4 regions of the Streptomyces sp. NPDC047079 genome follow, and region 2 is predicted to be linked to each of the others. Evidence: riboswitches for the same ligand, from Rfam matches in the RefSeq annotation. Region 2 holds a riboswitch; each other region holds the start of a gene.

The links. A riboswitch is a leader RNA that binds a small molecule or an ion and turns the genes downstream of it on or off. The one in region 2 is predicted to bind cyclic di-AMP.
Region 1: another riboswitch for cyclic di-AMP. It lies ahead of ABZ823_RS04660 (transglycosylase SLT domain-containing protein); the one in region 2 lies ahead of ABZ823_RS03895 (NlpC/P60 family protein).
Region 3: another riboswitch for cyclic di-AMP. It lies ahead of ABZ823_RS17070 (transglycosylase family protein); the one in region 2 lies ahead of ABZ823_RS03895 (NlpC/P60 family protein).
Region 4: another riboswitch for cyclic di-AMP. It lies ahead of ABZ823_RS13980 (M23 family metallopeptidase); the one in region 2 lies ahead of ABZ823_RS03895 (NlpC/P60 family protein).

Annotation. Positions count from the first base shown of each region.
Region 1 is NZ_JBEYUZ010000002.1:457,364-463,121, reverse strand. Features, by position in the region: gene ABZ823_RS04670 (FAD-dependent oxidoreductase) at 1-533, shown strand, start outside; gene ABZ823_RS04665 (HAD family hydrolase) at 919-1,773, shown strand; gene ABZ823_RS04660 (transglycosylase SLT domain-containing protein) at 1,770-2,294, opposite strand; cyclic di-AMP (ydaO/yuaA leader) riboswitch at 2,299-2,497, opposite strand; gene ABZ823_RS04655 (polyprenyl synthetase family protein) at 3,255-4,265, shown strand; gene ABZ823_RS04650 (DUF2092 domain-containing protein) at 4,720-5,758, shown strand, end outside.
Region 2 is NZ_JBEYUZ010000002.1:305,415-311,172, reverse strand. Features, by position in the region: gene ABZ823_RS03915 (response regulator transcription factor) at 1-387, shown strand, start outside; gene ABZ823_RS03910 (NlpC/P60 family protein) at 423-1,490, opposite strand; gene ABZ823_RS03905 (hypothetical protein) at 1,920-2,273, shown strand; gene ABZ823_RS03900 (hypothetical protein) at 2,251-3,219, opposite strand; gene ABZ823_RS03895 (NlpC/P60 family protein) at 3,324-4,529, opposite strand; cyclic di-AMP (ydaO/yuaA leader) riboswitch at 4,538-4,705, opposite strand; gene pcrA (DNA helicase PcrA) at 4,953-5,758, shown strand, end outside.
Region 3 is NZ_JBEYUZ010000011.1:109,719-115,476, reverse strand. Features, by position in the region: gene ABZ823_RS17090 (Ppx/GppA phosphatase family protein) at 1-813, opposite strand, end outside; gene ABZ823_RS17085 (DUF501 domain-containing protein) at 810-1,508, opposite strand; gene ABZ823_RS17080 (septum formation initiator family protein) at 1,543-2,019, opposite strand; gene eno (phosphopyruvate hydratase) at 2,117-3,403, opposite strand; gene ABZ823_RS17070 (transglycosylase family protein) at 3,703-4,401, opposite strand; cyclic di-AMP (ydaO/yuaA leader) riboswitch at 4,406-4,572, opposite strand; gene ABZ823_RS17065 (transglycosylase family protein) at 4,771-5,758, opposite strand, start outside.
Region 4 is NZ_JBEYUZ010000008.1:142,304-148,061, reverse strand. Features, by position in the region: gene ABZ823_RS13990 (pitrilysin family protein) at 1-465, shown strand, start outside; gene ABZ823_RS13985 (pitrilysin family protein) at 462-1,850, shown strand; cyclic di-AMP (ydaO/yuaA leader) riboswitch at 2,074-2,256, shown strand; gene ABZ823_RS13980 (M23 family metallopeptidase) at 2,269-3,021, shown strand; gene ABZ823_RS13975 (GntR family transcriptional regulator) at 3,221-3,916, shown strand; gene ABZ823_RS13970 (HPr family phosphocarrier protein) at 4,191-4,472, opposite strand; gene ABZ823_RS13965 (GNAT family N-acetyltransferase) at 4,647-5,758, shown strand, end outside.

The DNA.
Region 1 (5,758 bases), 150 kb from region 2:
ACCAGCCGAGGTTCCGCCCCGAATCGCCCTTCGGACGGGCCTGGTCCCTGTGGGCGCTCAGCTACTATCCGCACCCGTACCGGCTCCTCCCGGCCCAGACCCGTCACTACCTGGTCCGCCGGGTTCTCGGTCCGCTCGGCGCGTGGTGGCTGCGCGAGCGCTTCCTGAGCAAGGTGCAGGTGCGCGATGTCGTCGCCGTGGTCGGCGCGTCCGCGGCGGGCGGCAGCCCCGTCCTCACGGTCCGGACGCACACGGGTGGCACGGAGGAACTCACCGCGGACCATGTGATCGCCGCCACCGGGTACCGCGTGGACATCGCGGCGATGGACTTCCTGGGCCACGAGCTGCGGACGGAACTGGCGGTGAGCCGGGGCACTCCGAGGCTCGGCGCGGGTTATGTGTCCTCCGTGCCGGGCCTGTACTTCACGGGCCTGCCCGCGGCGGCCTCGTACGGCCCGGTGATGCGCTTCGTGTGCGGCACGGAGTTCGCCTCACCCAGGCTGGCGAAGCATCTGGCGGCGGCACACGGCTGAGGACGGCGGGGCCAGGTCCTCCGGCCGGGGGTCACGGGTCAGGCGATCACGGGCACGAGGACACACAGCACGAGTTCGCGGGGCACGCGTTCGCGGGACGCGAGGTCGCGTCGCGCGAGGTCACGGGGCACGGAGGGGGCGCGGCGCCGTCGCGCCCCAGGGGCCCTGGGGGCCTGGGGCCGGGTCGTGGGGAGGGGCAGGTTCGTCGGGGCGTGGCCGTACGCCGTCATGCCGGGGACCTGCGTGACGGGGCCGTACGCCTGCGTGTTTCGGGAAGCGCGCGGCAACTCGGGTTCTGTCATACGGGAGTTCGGTGGGCGCGGGATACCGGACGTCGTCCGGTTCGCGCCGAGTCGCCGGGGCGTTCCATCCGTATTCTCTGATCATGGCCGCACCCCTCGCATATTCACTCATCGCCACTGACCTGGACGGAACGCTGTTGCGTGACGACGACACGCTCTCCGACCGGTCAAGGGCCGCCCTGGCGCGCGCCTCGGCGGCAGGCGCACAGCACCTCGTCGTGACGGGGCGCCCGGCGCCCAGGGTGCGGCCGTTGCTCGACGACCTCGGAAGTAGGGGGCTCGCGGTGTGCGGGCAGGGCGCGCAGGTGTACGACGCCGGCGCGAACCGGCTCCTCTTCTCCGTCACCCTGGACCGGGAGTTGGCCGAGACCGCACTCGGCAAGATCGAGGCCGAGGTGGGGCAGGTGTACGCGGCCGTCGACCAGGACGGGGTGGACGGCCTCACGCTCATCGAACCCGGCTACCGGATGCCGCACCCCACCCTGCCGGCGGTGCGGGTCGAGCGGCGGGACGACCTGTGGTGCGAGCCGATCAGCAAGGTGTTGCTGCGCCATCACGCCCTGTCGGACGACGAGTTGGCGTCGGCGGCCCGCGCGTCCGTCGGTTCCCTCGCGACGGTCACCATGTCCGGGCCCGGCACCGTCGAACTCCAGCCGTGCGGCATCACCAAGGCGACGGGGCTCGCACTGGCCGCCGCCCATCTGGGCCTGGGGCCGTCGGAGACCATCGCCTTCGGTGACATGCCCAATGACATCCCGATGTTCGACTGGGCCGCGCATGGGGTGGCCATGGCCAACGCCCACCCCGAACTCAAGGCCGTGGCGGACGAGGTCACCATGTCGAACGAGCACGACGGCATCGCCGTCGTGCTCGAACGACTCCTCGGGGGCCACCGGAGGCCGGCCGACAGCGCCGGCCGGCGGTCCGTCGGCTATTAGTACGCGCTGTTGACGTTGTCGATCGAGCCGTACCGGTGGGCGGCGTAGTTGCACGCGGCCGTGATGTTCGCCACCGGGTCGTACGGGTCGAACGCCGTGCCGGGCACGTGGTACGCGGCGAAGGTCGGGTCGATGATCTGGAGCAGACCCTTCGACGGGATGCCCTTACGGGCGTTCGAGTCCCACAGGTTGATCGCCTTGGGGTTGCCGGACGACTCGCGCATCACGTTGCGGTAGATGCCGTTGTACGTACCGGGGATGCCGTGCTGGGCCATGACCTCCAGCGACTGACGGATCCAGCTGTCCAGGGTGGTGCCGCGGGTCGTCACGGCCTTGGCGGTGGTCGTGGCGGTCACGGTGGCCGTCGCCGGCTTACCGGTCGCGGCGGAAGCGCTGGTCGCTCCCATGACCGGCAGGGCGAGAACGGCGGCACCCGACCCCGCGAGTGCGAGGGCACGGGTGATACGGGCGGCCTTGGAGCCGCGGTCCCGTCGGCGTGCGGGCAGGGCGAAAGCGGGCATGTCGCATTCCTCTCCGGCGCCTGCGAGGTGAGCTGTCGGGTTCGGGCGGGGAGGTGCCCGGCCGTGTCCTCGATGTCGAGGGCACGGCTTCACCCCTAGCCGTTCCGGCGGGTGTCCGGATCGGCGGCCTACCTGGGTCCCCCGCTCCTGCCGTCGTGGTCGATGGGCTCCCGAGCGGCGGCAGGATTCGGCGTTCCGCTCGGATCGAGGGGAAGGTATGCGAGAGCACATGTCCGGAACAAGCTTGCAAGTCACACTCCTTCCGAATTGACCTTGAAATGGGGGAATAAGGTCGGTGATCCAGTTTGTCGAGCGGAGTTCAAGTTGCCATTCGCAAAGGGGTAGTTGGTGACACGCCCTTAATGCCCCGTCTGCCGCGGACGTGAGCTATTTCACTCTGGTCTTCGCGGTCGTCATCGATGGTTAATTACATAGGGGGTTTATTGGGGTAAAACGGTCACATGTCGTGTGTCTTGAGTGGAGCGTTTCGGGTGGGTGAGTGCCCTTCGTCCGGACTTGACTCCGTTGCCCGGCAAGGAGGTTCCCGGGCGAGGGGGGTGGGCGTGGCCGCGAGGCCGACTCGAATGCCTGGCCGGTGTATGCGGCGCGCGGGGGCGGGCAGCCGTAGAGGGAACGGGGGTGACGTCCGCAGGGGAGGGCGGGGGGTGCCCGGGCGTAAGGAGGTCGGTTCCGGCGTGAGGGGTGATTGTCGGGTATGTGGGGGAATATCTGTTCCTATCAGATGATCAGGCACATTCCGTTCGTGATCCGATACCGCCCGGCCTGGAACAGTGGGCGCTCGTGGTGATCGAAACGTGACCGGATACGCTGACTTGAGTGATGGCGACGACAGATCGACAACTCGATGAGCGCGTCGACGGGCGACGCCATCGAGCAAGTGGCCGTCCTTGAGACCGACCGTGTGATCGTCAGCAGACGTCAGCAGACAGGAGACCCCACGTGACCGTCGTCGGGCCGTTCGGGCTGAGCGTGCGGGAGCAGGCTCTGGAGGTCGATGTCCAGGCCGGATTGGCCGCTGTCGAGGAGGGGCTGCTCGAGGCCACCAAGAGTGAGGTGCCCTTCATCACAGAGGCCGCGCAGCACCTGGTGCGTGCGGGCGGGAAGCGGTTCCGGCCGCTGCTTGTGATGCTCGCGGCGCAGTTCGGCGACCCGTACGCGCCCGGAGTCGTGCCCTCGGCCGTGGTCGTGGAGCTGACCCACCTCGCCACGCTGTACCACGACGACGTGATGGACGAGGCCGAGGTGCGGCGCGGGGTGGACAGCGCGAACACCCGCTGGGGCAACTCGGTCGCGGTCCTCACGGGTGACTTCCTGTTCGCGAGGGCCTCGCACATCCTGGCCGATCTCGGCCCGGAGGCGGTCCGGATCCAGGCGGAGGCGTTCGAGCGCCTGGTCACGGGCCAGATCCTGGAGACGGCGGGCCCCCGGGACGGCCGTGACCCGGTCGAGCACTACCTCGACGTCCTCGGCGGCAAGACCGGCTCGCTGGTGGCGGTGGCGTGCCGCTTCGGGGCGATGATGTCGGGTGCCGACGAGACGGTCGTGGACGTGCTCACGCAGTACGGCGAGCGGCTGGGCGTGGCGTTCCAGCTGGCCGACGACGTCCTGGACATCGCGTCGGACTCGCACGAGTCCGGGAAGACGCCCGGGACGGACCTGCGCGAGGGCATCCCCACCCTCCCGATCCTGCGCCTGCGTGAGCGCGCGGAGCGCATGGGGCTGCCCGAGGACATCGCCCTGTGCGAGCTCCTCGGCTCCGATCTCACGGACGACGCCCGGCATGCCGAGGCCCTCGCCCGCCTGCGCGCTCACCCGGCCCTGGAGCAGGCGCGCCGCGACACGGTCCGGTATGTGGAGGACGCCCGCTCGGGCCTGGCTCCGCTGCCGGAGTGCGGTGCGAAGGCGGCCCTGATGGAACTGTGCGACGCGGTGGTGCACCGGGCCGGCTGACGCCCCTCGCTCGATCCGCGCTCTCGATCACCGAGGGCTGTCCGTGACTGTGGCCCGCGCCACACGGTTGGCGATCACGCGGACGGATGCCACGTTCGCGAAGCGCCGCACCGCCCTCATCACCACCGGGGCCGCCATGACCGGGGCGGCCCCGCTCGGCGGCCGCGTCCCGCGCTCCTCGGTCCAGCCGGGCTCCGATGCGCCGCAGTGGGTCGCCGCCCAGGGCCCAGGGGGCCCAGCGCCCGAGGGACCCCTACGGGTTCGGAGCAGTCGCCGCCCCGCGATGTCATACCCCAGGATTACGCGGAGTTGGGTCCGCGGTCTGACGCTTGTTCCCGGCCGATTTGGTCAGATGGACAACACCACCTCACAGGAGTTCGGGTGAAAATGGCGGCACAGGGGTGGACCAGGGCAGGGACGGTAGGCCGCCGCCGATGACGGAGGTAAGGCACACATGGCACCGTACGAATCCGACGGCAGCACGCCCGCCGGCGAGGCCGAGGACGTACGCGACGGGCGGCGCACGGCCGCGCGGTACGTCGTCCCGGTCGCAGTGGTGGGAGTGGCGGCCGCGACCATCGGGCTCGTTCCGGCGTTCGCCGGATCCGGGGACCCCGACCTTCCGAAGATCAGCGCCCAGCAGCTCATCGAGAAGATCGCAAAGTCGGACGTCCAGCAGATGTCCGGCACGGTGAAGGTCAGCACGGACCTGGGGCTGCCCAACCTGGGCGGTCTGGAGAGCAGCCTCGCTTCGGGCGCGCTCTCGCAGGGCGCGGGCGACAAGGGGGGCTCGGCCGCGGACCCGACCTCCAAGCTGCTGGAGCTGGCCTCCGGCACGCACACCCTGCGCGTCGCCGCCGACGGCCAGGACAAGCAGAAGGTCTCCCTGATCGAGAAGGCCGCCGAGTACAGCGTCATCCGCAACGGCGACCAGGTGTGGGCCTACGACAGCGCGTCGAACGAGGCGTACCACGCGACCGGGGCGGGCGACCACAAGGGTGCGAAGGCGGCGCCCGAGGACGTGCCGACCACGCCGAAGGACTTCGCCGAGGAGGCTCTGAAGGCCGCCGACAAGACGACGTCGGTGACGGTCGACGGCACCGCGCAGGTCGCGGGCCGGGACGCCTACAAGCTGCTCATCAAGCCCAAGCAGTCGGGCACGACGGTCGGCGCCATCAGCATCGCGGTCGACGCCACTACCGGGCTGCCGCTGAAGTTCACCCTTACCCCGGCGTCCGGTGGAGCGGCCGTCGTCGACGCGGGCTTCACCCAGGTGTCGTTCACCAAGCCGGCCGCGTCGACGTTCGACTTCACGCCGCCCAAGGGCACGAAGGTCACCCAGGGCGACGACCTCAAGGACGAGGGCAAGGCGCGTGCCGAAGGCACCGAGAAGTCGGCGCGGGGCGCCGAGAAGCGGGCGCAGGAAGGCGACAAGGCGGCCCCCGGCGCCGAGCCCAGGACCATCGGTGAGGGCTGGAACGCGGTCGTCGTCT
Region 2 (5,758 bases):
GATGCGGCGGAGGACGTGATCGGGGTGATCCGCGGAGGCGCCCGGGGATATGTGACAAAGACGATCACCGGCTCGGATCTCATCGACTCGATCTTCCGCGTCCAGGAGGGCGACGCCGTCTTCTCCCCGCGCCTGGCCGGCTTCGTGCTCGACGCCTTCGCCTCGACCGACGCGCCGCCCGTCGACGAGGACCTCGACCGTCTCACCCAGCGCGAGCGCGAGGTCCTGCGCCTCATCGCCCGCGGCTACGCGTACAAGGAGATCGCCAAGCAGCTGTTCATCTCGGTGAAGACGGTCGAGTCCCATGTCTCGGCGGTCCTGCGCAAGCTCCAGCTGTCCAACCGCCATGAACTGACCCGCTGGGCGACGGCACGCCGGCTGGTCTGACGCCGCCCCGGTCGCCCCGGGGCGTGGGCACGGGCTCACACCACCCGCGTGGCCCCCGCGAACGGCATCTCGTCGATCGGCGCCAGCCGTACCGGTGCCGACGGGTTCGGCGCGTGGATCATCTGGCCGTGCCCCACATAGATCCCCACATGGCTGACCCCGGAGTAGAAGAACACGAGGTCGCCGGGCAGGAGCGCGGAGCGCGGGACGCGGCGGCCCGCGCCGATCTGGGCGTATGTCGTCCGGGGGAGCGAGACGCCCGCCGAGTGGTACGCGGCCTGCACCAGTCCCGAGCAGTCGAAGGCGTGGGGTCCGGTGGCACCCCAGACATAGGGGCTGCCGAGCTTGCCGTACGCGTACGCCACCGCTGCCCCCGCCCGTGCGTCGGGTGCCTCCGTGGCCGCCTGCGATGCCGAGACCGTCCCCGCCAGGCCTCGCCCCGCCGACCCTGACGTATCTCCCGCGCCCGTGGCCGCCGTGAGCTGTGCCCGCTGGGCCTCCGTCAGCCGGGACAGCAGCCGCCGCGCCTCACTCAGCTTCTCGGTGACCGTCCGCTTCTGCCGCCGGAGCTCCGCCTGACGCGAGGTCAGGGATGCCAGTTCCACGCGCGCGGCCCCGCGCAGCCGCTCGATCTCCCGCATCTGCGTGCGTACGCGTGTCACGGCCGCCGCCCGACGGCTGTCGACCCGCTCGGCGAACGCGGCGTCGTCGAGGTACCGTCCGGGATCCGACGAGAGCAGGAGCCGCACCGACGGGTCGACACCGCCCCCGCGGTACTGCGCCGTCGCGGCCGAACCCAGCGCCTCGCGCGCCGATCGGAGCCGGTCCGTGCGGCGCGCGGCCTCGTCCCGCAGAGCGTTGAGCCGTTGCGCGGCCCGTTCCGCCTGGTCTTTGGCCCCGTTGTACTTCTCGGTCGCGACCTCCGCCTCCCGGTACAGCCGGTCCACCTCGGCCTTGGCCTGGGCCGGGGAGAGCGGCGGTTCGGCGTGCCCGGTCCCGTCGAAGCCGGTCGCGGACGCCGCTCCCGCGAGGGCGATCGTGGCGGCGGTCCGGGCCGTGGTCCCGCCGAGCGAACGCTGTCTGGGCTTGCGGTGCGCTGCCACCTGACCGTCACGTCCTTTCCTCCGGCCGTCGGGGCGACGGGCGGTGTCACGCGTCCGGCGGCGGCCCGCACAGGGGGAGCAGGCCGCCGCCGGACTTTCTCGGCGGTGGTGTCCGGCGGCCGCCCCTGGCCCGGGCGGCGGTGGGGAGCCGGTCACCTGATGGAGGACGCTAAACCGGCCGTGACCGTCCTGTGACGCGATGTCCGGAAGTGGCACGACCGGACTGACGGTGACCGCATGCGACCGTGATCCCGCCTCGAGGCCGCCGACTTCACACTGTGCGATGACCGTTGCGGCGGTTTCCGGGCGCGGGGTCATGACGGAGTGCTATGGGACGCATATATGCGTGGGTCCGGAGGCCGTGCGACCCCCGCACACCGCGTGGGCCGGTGTCGAAGCCCGCCGCCCCCCTCACTAGGCTCCGGCCCCATGGACGTACTCATCCATCTCTTCGTCGCCCTGCACATCCTCGGCATCGCCGCGCTCCTCGGCGGCTTCCTCACCCAGATGAAGGCGATGGGCCGGGGCACGGCCCGTTTCGTGCCCGCGATGCTGCACGGCGCGCTGACCATGCTGGTCACGGGCGTGGCTCTGGTCGGCCTCGACCAGGCGGACCACCACCACGTCAACACCATCAAGATCGGCGTCAAGCTGGCCCTGCTGATCGTGATCCTCGGCCTGGTCTACGTGAAGCGCGACGAGGAGACGGTCGAGAAGCCCCTCTTCGCCCTGGTCGGTGCGCTGACCATGGCCAACGTCTTCATCGCCGTGCTGTGGACCTGACGCTCTCCACCACGGACCTGACGGCTACCGCCAGAACCGCGCACCAGGCGGCCACCGCGATCCACAGCAGCACCTGGCCGGGTCCACGCAGCCACGGCGCCCGGAGGGCGGCGGCGACGGACAGCGCCGCCACCGCCGTCATCGCCATCGAGAAGACGGTCGACCACCGCCGTACGTCGTAGCCGGTGCGCGGCCGGAGCAGTTCGGCCGCCGCCAGCACGCAGTACCAGACGAAGGCGAGGGCGAGGAGGGCGATGGTGACGCTCCGCAGGACCGTGTTGTCGTCCTTGTTCCAGAGGTAGAGGCCGCTGCCCGCGGCGGCGATCAGCCGCGATCCGGCCACCGCGGAGAGGGCGAGCGCACCGCTCGCCATCCAGTGGTCGCCCGCGCCGGCGGCCACCTGCCGCCGGTCGAAGCACCGCAGCCCGATCAGATAGAACGCCAGGCCGAGCCAGAAGAAAACCAGCCCCGCGTGGGCGAGCCAGGCCACCCGGACGGCCGCGGCCAGTACCGCCCCGAGCACTGCGATTCCCTCTGCCGCCACACATCCGAGGAACACGGCCCCGGACATACCGCGCTCCCAGTTCCGTACCACCAGGAGGACCAGGACCGCCCACAGCGCGAAGGCCAGCGCGAGGAGCGCCTCGGCGAGCTGCTGCCCGTACAGGCCGGAGATCCCGGTGCCCAGCAGGGCGGTGGCCGGAACCACGGTGAGCGCGGCCGGGGAGCCGACAGGCCACCCCGGGAGCCCTCGCGGCAGCCGTACGGCGATGTCGGCCACCAGGCCCAGCCAGGCGGCGCCCGCCAGCGCCAGGGCGATACGGGAGAGGAGCTCGTATCCGGCCTGTTGCAGCCCGACCGACAGGGCGCCGGTCGCCAACACGGCGGCCCCGGTGGCGGGCGGACGCTGTGCCCACCAGGTGCGGAGCGCGGAGGTGCCAGACATGCGCCCGATGCTAGGGACGCGCGCACGGCTTGCGTACGGGGCACGCGCGCGTGAAGCCAGAAAACAACCCCACGCGCGCGTACCGGAACCTTGAGCCGTCGGTGTCAGGCAGGCCGCACCACGCTGTGGATGATCGACGCGCCGCCGTAGTAGATCGACTCCTCGCGCACGTAGGCGCCCGGCTTCGGGGCGTGGATCATCATGCCGTTGCCGATGTAGACGCCGACGTGGCTGACGTCGTCGTAGAAGAAGACCAGGTCACCTGGCTGCGCCTCGGCGAGCGGCACCATCGCGCCGGCGTTCACCTGGTCGTATGTGGTGCGGGGGAGCGTCAGCCCGGCGGTCTTCCACGCGGCCTGGGTCAGGCCCGAGCAGTCGTAGGACCCGGGGCCCGTCGCGCCCCACACGTACGGCTTGCCGATCTGCGCGCGGGCGAAGGCGAGGGCCTTCGCGGCCTTCGTCGCGTACGAGGAGTCCACAACGGAGGACCCCGCGGCAGTGCCAGAGGAAGAGCCCGTTGCGGAGGATCCCGAGGAGGAGTGCGTTGCGGACGCCCCTGAGGAGCCGGTCGTCGTGCTCGACGACGACTGTTCCCGCTGCCGGTCCGCCTGCTGCCGTGCCAGCGCCTCCGCCTGGCGCCGGGCCTCCTCCTGCTTCCGCTTCTCGAGCGCGGCGAGCCGTGCCTTCTCCTGGGCGGTCAGCTCGGACAGCAACTGCCGTGCGGCGGCGAGCTTCTTCTGGACGTCCGTCTTGGCCGACCTCAGTGTCGCCTGCGACTCGGTGAGCGTCCGGAGGCTGTCGGTGGCCTCCTGCCGCTTCTTCATCGTCGCGGCCTGGTCGGTCACGTACTGGTCGACCGCTTCCTTCTGACGGCCGGTGAGCCGGCTCATCAGCTGCGTCTGGTCGAAGTAGTCCTGGGGGTTGTCGGCCAGCAGGAAGGTGGCCGTGTCGGGGGCCTCGGTCCCGGTCCGGTACTGCGCGGCGGCGAACGAACCCAGCTTGTCGCGCGCCTCGTTGAGCTCCTGGGTGCGCCGGGCGACGCCGTCGAGGAGCGTGTCGACGGTCCTGCGCTGCCTGGCCGTCCTCTCCTTGGCCGCGTTGTACCTGTCGGTGGCCGACTCCGCCTGGCGGTAGAGGTCGTCGACCTTCTTCTCGACCTCCTCGACGCTGGGTCTGTCGTCGGCGGAGGGCGCGGCGTGGGCCGTCTGGGAGAGCAGTGCCACGGACGTGAGGGCCGCCGTCGCGAGAGCGGGGGTCCGTATGCCCGCGAAGCGTGGGCCCGAGGGGCGGGACTTTCGGTGCGCCGCCATGAAAGGCGTCTCCTTCCGTACTCCGCCTACCGGGTTAGCTGTCGGGTTCGGGCGGGTGGTTCCGGAAGGTGTGCCCTACGGCCGCGCCCACAGGGCGGTCGGCCGATTCACCCCAGGTCGGGTGGGTCCCCGGCTCCGGCTGCCACGGGGCGCACCGGACTCGGCGGAGGCCGCGCGGCCCGGCGACCTTCGCCGGTGAGGGTCGTACGGCCCGCCCGGCACGGTAGCCAACTCATGTGGCGCCTGTGAAGGTTGAGGCGAGATTTGTCCGATACGTTTTTGTGACCTTGGTTTTCCGGACCGTCGTCGAGCGCGGACCGTGAACCGACGGGTCCGGACGGTGACGCCTGCTGTCCACGTCCGGGGGTCGAGTTTTCGGGACGGCGGCCGGTTGTCGGCGGGGCGCCCTAGACTCGGAGAGCGATGAGCAGCCTCTTTGACGACAGTTTCCTGGCGGACCTCAAGGCCACCCCGGCCCATGAGGAGGCGCCCCCACCGCCCGAGGACGATCACGCTCCGGAGCCCGTTCCGGACGATCTGTTCGGCGGGCGGTTCGACCTGCCTCCGGCCCGGGACGCGTACTACCGCGACGGCGCGCCCCGCCCCGCCCTCGACCCGAGGGCACTGCTCGAGGGGTTGAACGAGAACCAGCGCGCGGCGGTCGTGCACGCCGGCTCCCCCCTGCTCATCGTCGCCGGTGCCGGATCCGGCAAGACCCGTGTGCTCACTCACCGCATCGCCTATCTGCTGGCCGAGCGGGGCGTGCATCCCGGGCAGATCCTCGCGATCACCTTCACCAACAAGGCCGCGGGCGAGATGAAGGAGCGCGTCGAGCAGCTCGTCGGCCCGCGCGCGAACGCGATGTGGGTGATGACCTTCCACAGCGCGTGCGTCCGCATCCTGCGCCGTGAGAGCAAGAAGCTCGGCTTCACCTCGTCCTTCTCGATCTACGACGCCGCCGACAGCAAGCGTCTGATGGCGCTCGTCTGCCGCGACCTGGACCTCGATCCCAAGCGGTTCCCGCCCAAGTCGTTCAGCGCCAAGATCTCCAACCTGAAGAACGAGCTGATCGACGAGGAGGACTTCGCCGCCCAGGCCGCCGACGGCTTCGAGAAGACCCTCGCCCAGGCGTACGCGCTCTACCAGTCGAGGCTCCGCGAGGCGAACGCGCTCGACTTCGACGACCTGATCATGACGACGGTCAACCTGCTGCGCGCCTTCCCGGACGT
Region 3 (5,758 bases), on a different contig from region 2:
ATGCATGGAAGGGATCGCCGCCCGCTCGGCGTGCGTCGACCGCAGGAGCCACTCGGTGATCTCGCGGACGCGTTCCAGGGAGACCCGGGAGTGGTGGATCCTCGCGGAGTCGTACTCCGGGAGGTCCTGGGCGATCGCCGAGACGGTGGTGACGGAGCCTGCGAGGCCGACCAGCGTGTGCGCCTCGTGCAGCGGCACCGTCTGCTCCACCAGGTCCAGCGCCGCCTCGACGTCGGCCCGTATGGCGGCGATCCGGTCCTCGGTGGGCGGGTCGCCGACCACCCCGTGGTGCACGAGGTGACGCTCCGTCATACGGACGCAGCCGATGTCGACGGACCGGGCACCGCGCACCCGGTCGTCACCGACGACGAACTCCGTGGAGCCGCCGCCGATGTCCACGACCAGATAGGGCCGGGTGAGGTCCTCCCGGCCGGCCAGCTCCTTGGTCGCGCCGGTGAAGGAGAACTCCGCCTCCTGGTCGCCCGAGATGACCTCGGGCTCGACGCCGAGGATGTCGAGCACCCCGCGCACGAACTCGTCCCTGTTCTCGGCGTCCCGGGAGGCGGACGTGGCGACGAAACGCAGCCGCTCGGCGCCGTATCCCTTGATGATCTCCGCGTACTGACGGCAGGCGGCGAAGGTGCGCTCGAGTGCCTCCGGGGCGAGGCGCCCGGTCCGGTCCACGCCCTGCCCGAGCCGGACGATGGTCATCCGGCGTTCCAGCTCGACGAGTTCACCGGTGCGGGGGTCGGCGTCCGCGACCAGGAGCCGGATGGAGTTCGTACCGCAGTCGACGGCGGCGACGCGTGTCACTTGCCCTGCTCCTTCCGCCCGGACTCCTGCTCCCCGGACTCCTGCTCCCCGGACTCCTGCTCCCCGGACTCCTGCTTGCCGGACCGCTTCTCCCCGGAGTCGGCGAGGTGGACGGGGTTGACGGCGAACCAGCCGGTGTCGGTCGTCTCCACCACCTCCCACTCCTCGTCCGGCGGCGGCCCCGCGGATGTCACGCACGACCCCTTGCGCCACCACTCCGGCAGCATCGCGAGGGCCTCGTCGCCGAGCGGGTTGACGCCCGGGCCGGCGGCCAGCGAGTGGGCCACGAGCACATGCAGGCACTTCACCCGGTCCGGCATGCCACCCGCGCTCGGGAAGCCCTCCAGGACCTCGATGGCGTCGCGGCGGGCGATGTAGTCCTCGTGCGCGGCACGGTAGGCGGCGGCCAGCTCCGGGTCGGTCGCCAGGCGCTCCGTCATCTCCTTCATGACGCCGTTGGCCTCCAGCGTGCCGATCGCGGAGGCGGCCCGCGGACACGTCAGGTAGTACGTCGTCGGGAACGGGGTGCCGTCGGGGAGCCGCGGCGCCGTCTCCACGACGTCCGGCTGCCCGCACGGGCAGCGGTGCGCGATCGCGCGCAGCCCGCGCGGCGCGCGGCCGAGCTGCTGCTGGACGGCCTCGACGTCCGCGTCCGTGGGCTCGGTGGGCGGGGTGGGCGGCGGGGGCGTTTCCATGCGGTACGAAGTCTCTCCTGTGTCTCTGTTCTGTTCACTGCTCGGACGCGTCCGACCTGTCCACCCCGTCCCAGACGCCCGCGTACCAGGGGCGGGTGGACGTCGTCCGGTTCACGCGGGACTGCCTGGCCGGGTCCGGGTCGACCACGATGTACCCGGTCTCCCCCGGCATCACGTAGTGCAGCCGCTGCCGGATCTGCTGCTTCGCGTACGCGTCGTCCTGCCAGCGCGCCTTGAGGTCGCGCAGCTGCTCGACCCGGTTGCGGGCCTCCTGCCGCTGCCGCTCCATCTCGGCGATCTCGGCGCGCTGCGAGACGTACTGCCTTATCGGGTACGCGAGCGCCACGATCAGCGAGCAGAGGACGAGCGCGAGCAGGGCGGCCCGGCCCGTGAGCCGGGAACGGCGGGCCTGCCGTCTGGTCTGGGAGCGGTACACCCGGGCCGCCGTCTGCTCCCCGAGCAGCCGCAGCCTGGTCGCGGTGGAGAACCGGTCACGGTCCTTCACTGCCATGTCTCCCGCCTCCCCTGCACACGTGCGTACGTCCCCGCACACGGTACGGGACCGCGTACGGGGACGTACGGACGACTGGCTCGGCGGCCCTTGGCGCTCAGCCCTTGAAACGCGGGAACGCGCTGCGGCCGGCGTACACCGCGGCGTCGTCGAGGATCTCCTCGATGCGCAGCAGCTGGTTGTACTTGGCGACACGCTCGGAGCGGGCCGGGGCACCGGTCTTGATCTGGCCGCAGTTGGTGGCGACGGCCAGGTCGGCGATGGTGACGTCCTCGGTCTCGCCGGAGCGGTGGGACATCATGCACTTGAAGCCGTTGCGCTGGGCCAGCTCGACGGCGTCCAGGGTCTCGGTCAGCGAGCCGATCTGGTTGACCTTGACCAGCAGGGCGTTGGCGGCGCCCTCCTCGATGCCGCGGGCGAGGCGCTCGGGGTTGGTGACGAACAGGTCGTCGCCGACCAGCTGGACCTTGTCGCCGAGCTTGTCGGTGATGACCTTCCAGCCTGCCCAGTCGTCCTCGAACAGCGGGTCCTCGATGGAGACGAGCGGGTAGGCCGCGACGAGCTCCTCGTAGTACTCCGTCATCTCGGCGGCGGAGCGCTCCTTGCCCTCGAAGAGGTACTTGCCGTCCTTGTAGAACTCGGAGGCGGCGACGTCGAGGGCGAGGGCGATCTGCTCGCCGGGGACGTACCCGGCCTGCTTGATGGCCTCGAGGATGAGGTCGAGCGCCTCGCGGTTGGAGCCGAGGTTCGGGGCGAAGCCGCCCTCGTCGCCGAGGCCGGTGGACAGGCCCTTGCCCTTCAGCACCTTCTTGAGGGTGTGGTAGACCTCGGTGCCCCAGCGCAGGGCCTCGGAGAAGGACTCCGCACCGATCGGGGCGATCATGAACTCCTGGATGTCCACATTGGAGTCGGCGTGCGAGCCGCCGTTCAGGATGTTCATCATCGGCACCGGCAGCAGGTGCGCGTTCGGGCCGCCCAGGTAGCGGAAGAGCGGGAGGTCGCTGGCCTCGGAGGCGGCGTGGGCGACGGCGAGGGAGACGCCGAGGATGGCGTTGGCGCCGAGGGAGCCCTTGTTGTCGGTGGCGTCCAGGTCGAACATCGCCTGGTCGATCAGGCGCTGCTCGGTGGCGTCGTAACCGACCAGCTCCGGGCCGATCTGCTCGATGACCGCGAGGACGGCCTTCTCGACACCCTTGCCCTGGTAGCGGTTCGGGTCTCCGTCACGGAGCTCGATGGCCTCGAAGGCGCCGGTGGAGGCGCCGGACGGAACGGCGGCACGACCCGTGCTGCCGTCGTCGAGGCCGACCTCGACCTCGACCGTGGGGTTGCCTCGGGAGTCCAGGATTTCCCGGGCTACGACGACGTCGATGGACGGCACGAGCATCTCCTTCTTGGATGTGACGCTGGAAGTGCGGGGCTGGTGTGCCTTGCGACTAGAGCCTAACCGTCCCGGGGCATCGGCCAGCCGACCGACCGTCCCGTGGACAGGGTGACGGCACACATTGTTCCAGCACGGAACAAAGGGCGGATGGCCAAGAAACGGCGCGGAAGCAAAAAGCCCCGCTCCGGCGCGTACGGGGGAACACGCACCGGAGCGGGGAGCCCGTGGGGACGGGGGCGGCCCTCAGGCGGCCCCCACCAGGAGGGCCACGGCCGTGAGGAGACTCAGGGCCGGCCGCCGGGTCACTTCAGGTGCAGCTGCTGGCCCGGGTAGATGAGGTCGGCGTCCTCGACGATGTCCTTGTTCAGCTCGAACAGCTTCTCCCAGCCGCCCCGGACGTGGTGCCGCTCGGCGATCGAGCCGAGGGTGTCGCCCTTGACCACCTTGTACTCGCCGTCGCCCTTCTTGACCTTCTTGCCGGTCGGGGTGGTGACGGTCTTCCGGGGGGCCGGGCGGTGGGTGGAGCGGGTGGCCGCCTGCTGCTCGGTCGAGCGGGTGGTGGTGGTGCTCTTCGCGGAGCCGCCGGAGCTGCCGGAGCCGCCCGCGGAGGCCGGGGCGCCGTTGTAGGCGGCGCCGGACAGGCCCTTGCCGCAGACCGGCCAGGCACCCTTGCCCTGGCCCGCGAGGACCTTCTCGGCCACGGCGATCTGCTGCCCCTTGGAGGCCATGTCGGCCCGCGAGGCGTAGGCGGTGCCGCCGTACGCGGCCCAGGTGGAGTTGGTGAACTGAAGACCGCCGTAGAAGCCGTTGCCCGTGTTGATGGACCAGTTGCCGCCGGACTCGCACTGGGCGACGGCGTCCCACTCGGAGGCGGTGGCGGCGGAGGCGTTGCCGGCCGCCATCAGCGGGGCGGCGACGGCGGCGCCGGTGACACCGGCGAGCGCGATGGCGCGGACGGCCTTGGACGGACGGCGGTGCTTGCCCTTGCCGGAACACAGCATGGTTCGATCCCCTCACCGACGCCTGCGAGGTGAGCTGTCGGGTTCGGGCCGGTTGAGTTGCCCGGCCGCGCACCTCTCGGCGCGCGGCTCCACCCCAAGCCGCTCCCGGGCAACTCCCGGGCGCGGCACCTACCTTGGGTCCCCCGCTCCTGCCTACGGCGCTTGACGCGACGACTGTTCCCGTACGGCCGCTGGCAGGATTCGGCGTTGCGACCGTCGGGGCCCGCTGTGGCGAGCGATCACGACCGTAAGCAGTCGATCCGCCGAATTTCAAAGACGATCAGGGCTTATGAGACTCATATCTCACTCTCGCCAAACCGGACATTCGACGCGAAGCGGGGCGTGAAGTGGCCGTGTTCGGGCGGTAGTTCAGGACTCGTCCCCGGACGGCTCGGTCCGGAGCTCAAGGCTCTGACCGGGGAGGATGAGGTCCGGGTCGGCGCCGACCGTCTCCTTGTTCGCGTCATAGAGGGCGGCCCATCCGCCGCGCAGGTCAAGGGAGTCGGCGATGGACGACAGATTGTCTCCGGGGCGGACGGTGTACGAGCCGCCGGCGGTGTCGCGGGCGGCGGCGGAGCCGCGCGAGGCATGACGGCCGGCGGAGCCGTCGTCGCCACCGTCCGCGACGCTCTCGTCGGCACTGCCGCCACGGTGGCGGCCGGCACCCGAGACCTCCTCCGCACCCGCAGCCGAAAGCACTCCACTCTGCCCGGACTTGTCCGACTCGTCGCTCTTCGCCGTACCCCTGGGCGCGTCGGCCGAGCCGGCGTCGGCACGAACCCCGGCCGAGTCGGTGCCCGCCGCGGATGAAGGGGAAGAGGAGGGCGAGGGGGACGCGGAGGAAGGCGCCGAAGAGGGCGACGACGCACCCGGGTCGGAAGACCCGGACGAGCGCCATGAATCGGAAGAGCTGGACGAGTCGGACAGTCCCAAGTCCATACCGGAGCCCCGGGAGGAGGCGGATCCGCCGGAGGAGTCGCCGGCCACGCCCGTGTCGACGTTCGCGGCACTCGAGTCCTTGCTCAGACCGGAGACCAGGCCGCAGGCGCTCCAGGTGGACACGCCCCGCTGGTCGAGGATCCTCTCGGCGACGGCGATCTGCTGCGAGCGGCTCGCCTGGTCCGGGCTCGGGGCGTAGTCGAGACCGCCGTACCTCTCCCAGTCCTGCTGCGTCAACTGGAGTCCGCCGTAGCGCCCGTTGCCGGTGTCGGCGCTCCAGGATCCGCCACTCTCGCACTCCGCGACCCGGTCCCAGGTCGTACCGTCGGCCGCGCTCGCACCGGTGGCACCGAGGAGAGGGATCGCGATCGCCGACCCGGTCACGCCTGCCGCGACGAGGAGGGCCGGAGCCTGGCGG
Region 4 (5,758 bases), on a different contig from region 2:
GCCGTCGCCGCCGGCTTCGGCCTGCTCCGGCTCGCCGGGGCGCCCTCCCTGGGCTGGCTGGACGTGAAGACCTCAGGTGACGTCGAGGTGCCCGTCATCGAGGCCGCCATCGACGAGGAGCTCGCCCGGTTCGCCGAGGAGGGACCCACGGCCGAGGAAATGGAGCGTGCCCAGGCCCAGTTGGAGCGCGAGTGGCTGGACCGCCTCGGCACGGTCGCCGGCCGCGCAGACGAACTGTGCCGGTACGCCGTGCTGTTCGGCGACCCGCAGCTCGCGCTGACCGCCGTGCGACGGGTGCTCGACGTGACCGCCGAGGAGGTGCAGGAGATCGCCAAGGCCCGTCTGCGCCCCGACAACCGCGCGGTCCTCGTGTACGAGCCGGTCGCGGCCGAGGCCGAGAGCGCTCAGGCCGCCGAGACCACCGCCGCCGAAGACACGAGCAACGACGAGGAGTCGGCGAAGTGACCGAGCTCGCGACCATGGACTTCCACCCGCAGCCCCAGCCCGGCGCGGCCCGCCCCTGGGCGTTCCCCGCGCCCGAGCGCGGTGCCCTCGACAACGGCCTGACGGTGCTGCGCTGCCACCGCCCCGGCCAGCAGGTCGTCGCCGTCGAGGTGCTCCTCGACGCGCCCCTTGACGCCGAGCCGGCCAGCCTCGACGGCGTCGCCACGATCATGGCGCGTGCCTTCTCCGAGGGCACCGACAAGCACTCCGCCGAGGAGTTCGCCGCCGAGCTGGAGCGCTGCGGCGCCACCCTCGACTCGCACGCCGACCACCCCGGTGTGCGCCTGTCCCTCGAAGTGCCCGTCTCCCGCCTGTCGAAGGCACTCGGGCTGCTCGCCGACGCCCTGAGGTCGCCGGCGTTCGACGACAGCGAGGTCGAGCGCCTGGTGCGCAACCGCCTCGACGAGATCCCGCACGAGATGGCCAACCCGGCCCGCCGCGCCGCCAAGGAACTCTCCAAGGAGCTGTTCCCGGCGTCCTCGCGGATGTCGCGCCCGCGTCAGGGCACCGAGGAGACGGTCTCCAACATCGACGCTGCGGCGGTCCGCGCCTTCTACGAGCGCCATGTGCGGCCCTCCACGGCCACCGCCGTCGTGGTCGGCGACCTCACCGGCGTCGACCTCGACGAGCTCCTCGGCGAGACGCTCGGAGCCTGGACGGGGGCACCCGCCAAGCCGCGCCCCGTGCCCCCGGTGACCGCCGACGACACCGGCCGCGTGATCATCGTGGACCGCCCCGGTGCCGTCCAGACACAGCTGCTGATCGGCCGCGTCGGCGCGGACCGACACGACCGGGTGTGGCCCGCACAGGTGCTCGGTACGTACTGCCTCGGCGGCACCCTCACCTCCCGCCTGGACCGCGTCCTGCGCGAGGAGAAGGGCTACACCTACGGGGTGCGGGCGTTCGGCCAGGTGCTGCGTTCCGCGCCCGACGGCACCGGCGCCGCGATGCTGGCCATCAGCGGTTCCGTCGACACGCCGAACACCGGCCCGGCGCTCGACGACCTCTGGAAGGTGCTGCGCACCCTCGCCGCCGAGGGGCTGACGGACGCCGAGCGTGATGTCGCCGTGCAGAACCTGGTGGGTGTGGCGCCGCTGAAGTTCGAGACCGCGGCGGCCGTCGCGAGCACGCTCGCGGACCAGGTCGAGCAGCACCTGCCGGACGACTACCAGTCGACCCTGTATCAGAAGCTCGCCGACACAGGCACGGTCGAGGCCACGGCCGCCGTCGTGAACGCCTTCCCGGTGGACCGGCTGGTGACCGTTCTGGTGGGCGACGCCGCGCAGATCGAGGAGCCCGTCAAGGCGCTGGGCATCGGCGAAGTGCGCGTCGTCCGGGCCGAGTAGAGGCGCTGCCCGCGCGTCCGGAGCCGCGACGCTCAGAAGGGCCCGGGTGACGCCTTCCGTCACCCGGGCCCCCTCTCGAGGAATTTGTCCGTATTGCCATGGAGGCTGCCTCTCTGCCCTGTGGGATGCGCTACAAACCCCCTGATCGGTTTGCCGACCGAAAGAGGCTCCTTTTAGCGTCTGTCGGGCTGTCCGTCAGGCAGTGCGCCGCATCCGCGGCACCGGACAGCCATCGCCGAGTCCCCGTACGGCGCGAGCCAGGGGAGCCGGGGACCCACCCTCCTGTCGCCGCCTTCGCGGCCGGCGGGGCCCATGCAGTCCCTGGGGTGAATCGGGCGTCAGCCCGTAGGAGACCTTCCTGCTCCGAACCCGTCAGCTAACCCGGTAGGCGAGAGGGAAGGAAAGGACCAGCCACTTCATGGCGTTCACCTGCGCCACCGGGAAGCACCGCCGTCCCAGCCGCATGCGGCGTACGACCGCGAACGCCGTGGGTGTCGCGGCGCTCACCACCACCGGCGTCATCGGCACCCTGGCCGCCCCGGCCTTCGCCGCCGGGCACCCTGTCGAGGAGACGGGACTGATCCGGGCCGTCAGCCTCGGCGACTCGGTCGCGGAGAAGATCGACGCCCAGGCCGCCGCCCAGAAACAGGCCGCCGAGCAGAAGAAGGCCGCGGAGGCCGCGCGCCGGCAGGCCGCGGAGAAGGCGCGCAAGGAACGCGAGGCCAAGGAGCGCGCCGCCCGCGAGGCCGAGCGCAGGCGCCTGACCGCGTACGTGGCGCCGATCCTCCACTCCTACGTCTCCACCGGCTACAGGACCGGCGGCTCCCTGTGGTCCTCCGGCACCCACACCGGCATCGACTTCCATGCCGCCACGGGCACGCCTGTGCACGTGGTCGGCTCGGGTGCCGTCGTCGAGATCGGTTGGGGCGGCGCGTACGGCAACCAGATCGTCGTCAAGATGAACGACGGCACCTACACGCAGTACGGCCACCTGTCCTCCATCGGCGTCTCCGTGGGCCAGAGCGTCACCCCGGGAGAGCTGATCGGCCTCTCCGGGGCGACCGGCAACACAACCGGTCCGCACCTCCACTTCGAGGCGCGCACCACCCAGGAGTACGGCTCGGACATCGACCCTGTCGCCTACCTCCGATCGCACGGCGTGAACGTCTGACAGCGGGCCGCCGTGCGGCGCGCCCGTATGTGACGACCCCGGCCCATCGGCCGGGGTCGTCGTCGTTTCGGACTGCTGTCTGTCCAAAAAATATCCATGGATTTCGGCTCGCCGTCGGAAATTCAGGCGAGCTGCAATAGAGTCGGCGGGACACACGTCAACCGTCGACGTTTCACGGGTATTAAGGCGGAGGTCGGTCATGCGTATTCCGGCGCACTCGGTATGCACGGCGATCCGTGACGACATCGTCGCGGGTGTCTACGAGCGCGGCGGCCGGCTCACCGAGGAGCTCCTCGCCCGCCGCTACGGCGTCTCCCGCGTCCCCGTGCGCGAGGCCCTGCGCACCTTGGAGGCCGAGGGCTTCGTCGTCACCCGCAGGCACGCGGGCGCGTGTGTCGCGGAACCCACCGAGCAGGAGGCCGCCGACCTTCTGGAGATGCGGATGCTGCTGGAACCGCTGGGGGCAGCGCGGGCCGCCCAGCGCCGCACCGAGGCCCACCTCAAGGTGCTGCGCGGCCTGGTCAGGCTGGGCCAGGAGCGCGCCAGGAGGGGCGGCAGCGAGGATCTGCGGTCTCTGGGCGGCTGGTTCCACGAGACCTTGGCGCAGGCCTGCGGGAGCCCCGTGCTCACCTCGACACTCGCCCAGCTGCGGCACAAGATCGGCTGGATGTACGTGGTCGAGGCGCCGGTCGATCCCGTGGAGTCCTGGGCCGAGCACGGCGGAATCGTGGACGCCGTCGCGCGCGGGGACAGCGAGCGGGCGCGCGCCATCACGGCGCTGCACACCGAGCGCATGACCGTCGCGCACCGGCTGCGCTTCCCCGGCGCGGGCGACCGCGCGGAGCGTGTGAGGGCTTCGCAACACACCGTAAACGCGTCCGGTTCCCGGTATTAACACAGGCGCCGTATACAAAGAGGGGTATTCGGCGAAGCCTATTCCGGCTGCCCTGTTCCCGCGTGCCCGGTAAAACCGGCATGCGTGAATTCCGTGTGCCGCGCGTAATTTCTCGTGACGGCGCCATATTCCGCGGGCGCCGGGCCGAGGGGCAGTCACCGGAGAGGGCCCGCACGGAGGCGCCGAACACCTCAGGGCCGGTGCCCGAAGACGGCGGAAGCCGCGTCCGCCCCGAGGGCGCGACGCGGCTTCCGCAACCGTGGTGTCCGAAGGGTCAGACCGTCTCGGGAAGCTCCTCGAGCCCCTCGGCGACCAGCTTGGCCAGGCGGTCCAGCGCGGCGTCCGCGCCCTCCGCGTCGGAGGCCAGGACGACCTCCTCGCCGCCCTGGGCGCCGAGGCCGAGAACCGCCAGCATGGACGCGGCGTTGACGGGGTTGCCGCCGGCCTTGGCGATCGTCACGGGGACCCCGGAGGCCGTGGCTGCCCGGACGAAGATGGAGGCGGGGCGGGCGTGGAGGCCCTCGGCCCAGCCGACGTTGACGCGGCGCTCAGCCATGTGTTGCTGCCCTTCAGGTGTTCAGGGTTGTCTAGACCAGTTTTCCATATGATGAAGCGTTTCCGGGCCGTGCGGAAGTCCCCTCCCGTGCCGGTCCGGATGCTGGACGGTCCCCGCTCGGCTTCCCCAGCCTGCCTCGCGCCGTTGTCGGACGCGAGCCGTACTCTGGGGCCCATGCAGACCGCGTCGGATCGGCACGAGTACCCCGCCCACTGGGAAGCCGACGTGGTGCTGCGCGACGGTGGCACCGCGCGCATCAGACCCATCACCGTCGACGACGCCGAGCGCCTCGTCAGCTTCTACGAGCAGGTCTCGGACGAGTCGAAGTACTACCGCTTCTTCGCGCCGTACCCCCGCCTGTCCGCCAGGGACGTCCACCGCTTCACACACCACGACTTCGTGGACAGGGTGGGACTCGCGGCCACGGTCGGCGGCGAGTTCATCGCCACCGTACGCTATGACCGCATCGGCGCCGGCGGCATGCCCGCCTCCGCGCCGGCCGACGAGGCCGAGGTCGCCTTCCTCGTGCAGGACGCGCACCAGGGACGCGGGGTCGCGTCCGCGCTTCTCGAACACATCGCGGCGGTCGCCAGGGAGCGCGGTATCCGTCGGTTCGCCGCCGAGGTGCTGCCCGCCAACTCCAGGATGATCAAGGTGTTCACGGACGCCGGGTACCAGCAGAAGCGCAGCTTCGAGGACGGCGTCGTACGCCTGGAGTTCGACCTGGAGCCCACCGACCGCTCGCTGGCGGTGCAGCGGGCGCGGGAGCAGCGGGCCGAGGCCCGGTCGGTGCAGCGGCTGCTCGCGCCCGGCTCGGTCGCCGTGATCGGCGTGGGCCGCAGGCCCGGGGGAGTGGGCCGCAGCATCCTCGGCAACCTCAGGGACGGCGGGTTCACCGGCCGCCTGTACGCGGTGAACAAGGCCTTCGACGAGCTGAGGGAACTCGACGGGGTGCCCGCCCACCGGTCCGTCCGCGAGATCCCCGAGCCGGTGGACCTCGCGGTCGTCGCCGTCCCCGCGGAGCACGTTCCCGAGGTGGTCGCCGAGTGCGGCGAGCACGGGGTGCAGGGACTCGTCGTGATCTCCGCGGGCTACGCCGAGAGCGGGCCGGAGGGGCGGGAGCGGCAGCGGGCGCTGGTGCGACAGGCGCGGTCGTACGGAATGCGGATCATCGGGCCCAACGCCTTCGGGATCATCAACACCTCGCCGGACGTGCGGCTCAACGCCTCCCTCGCCCCCGAGATGCCGCGCACCGGGCGCATAGGGCTGTTCGCCCAGTCCGGCGC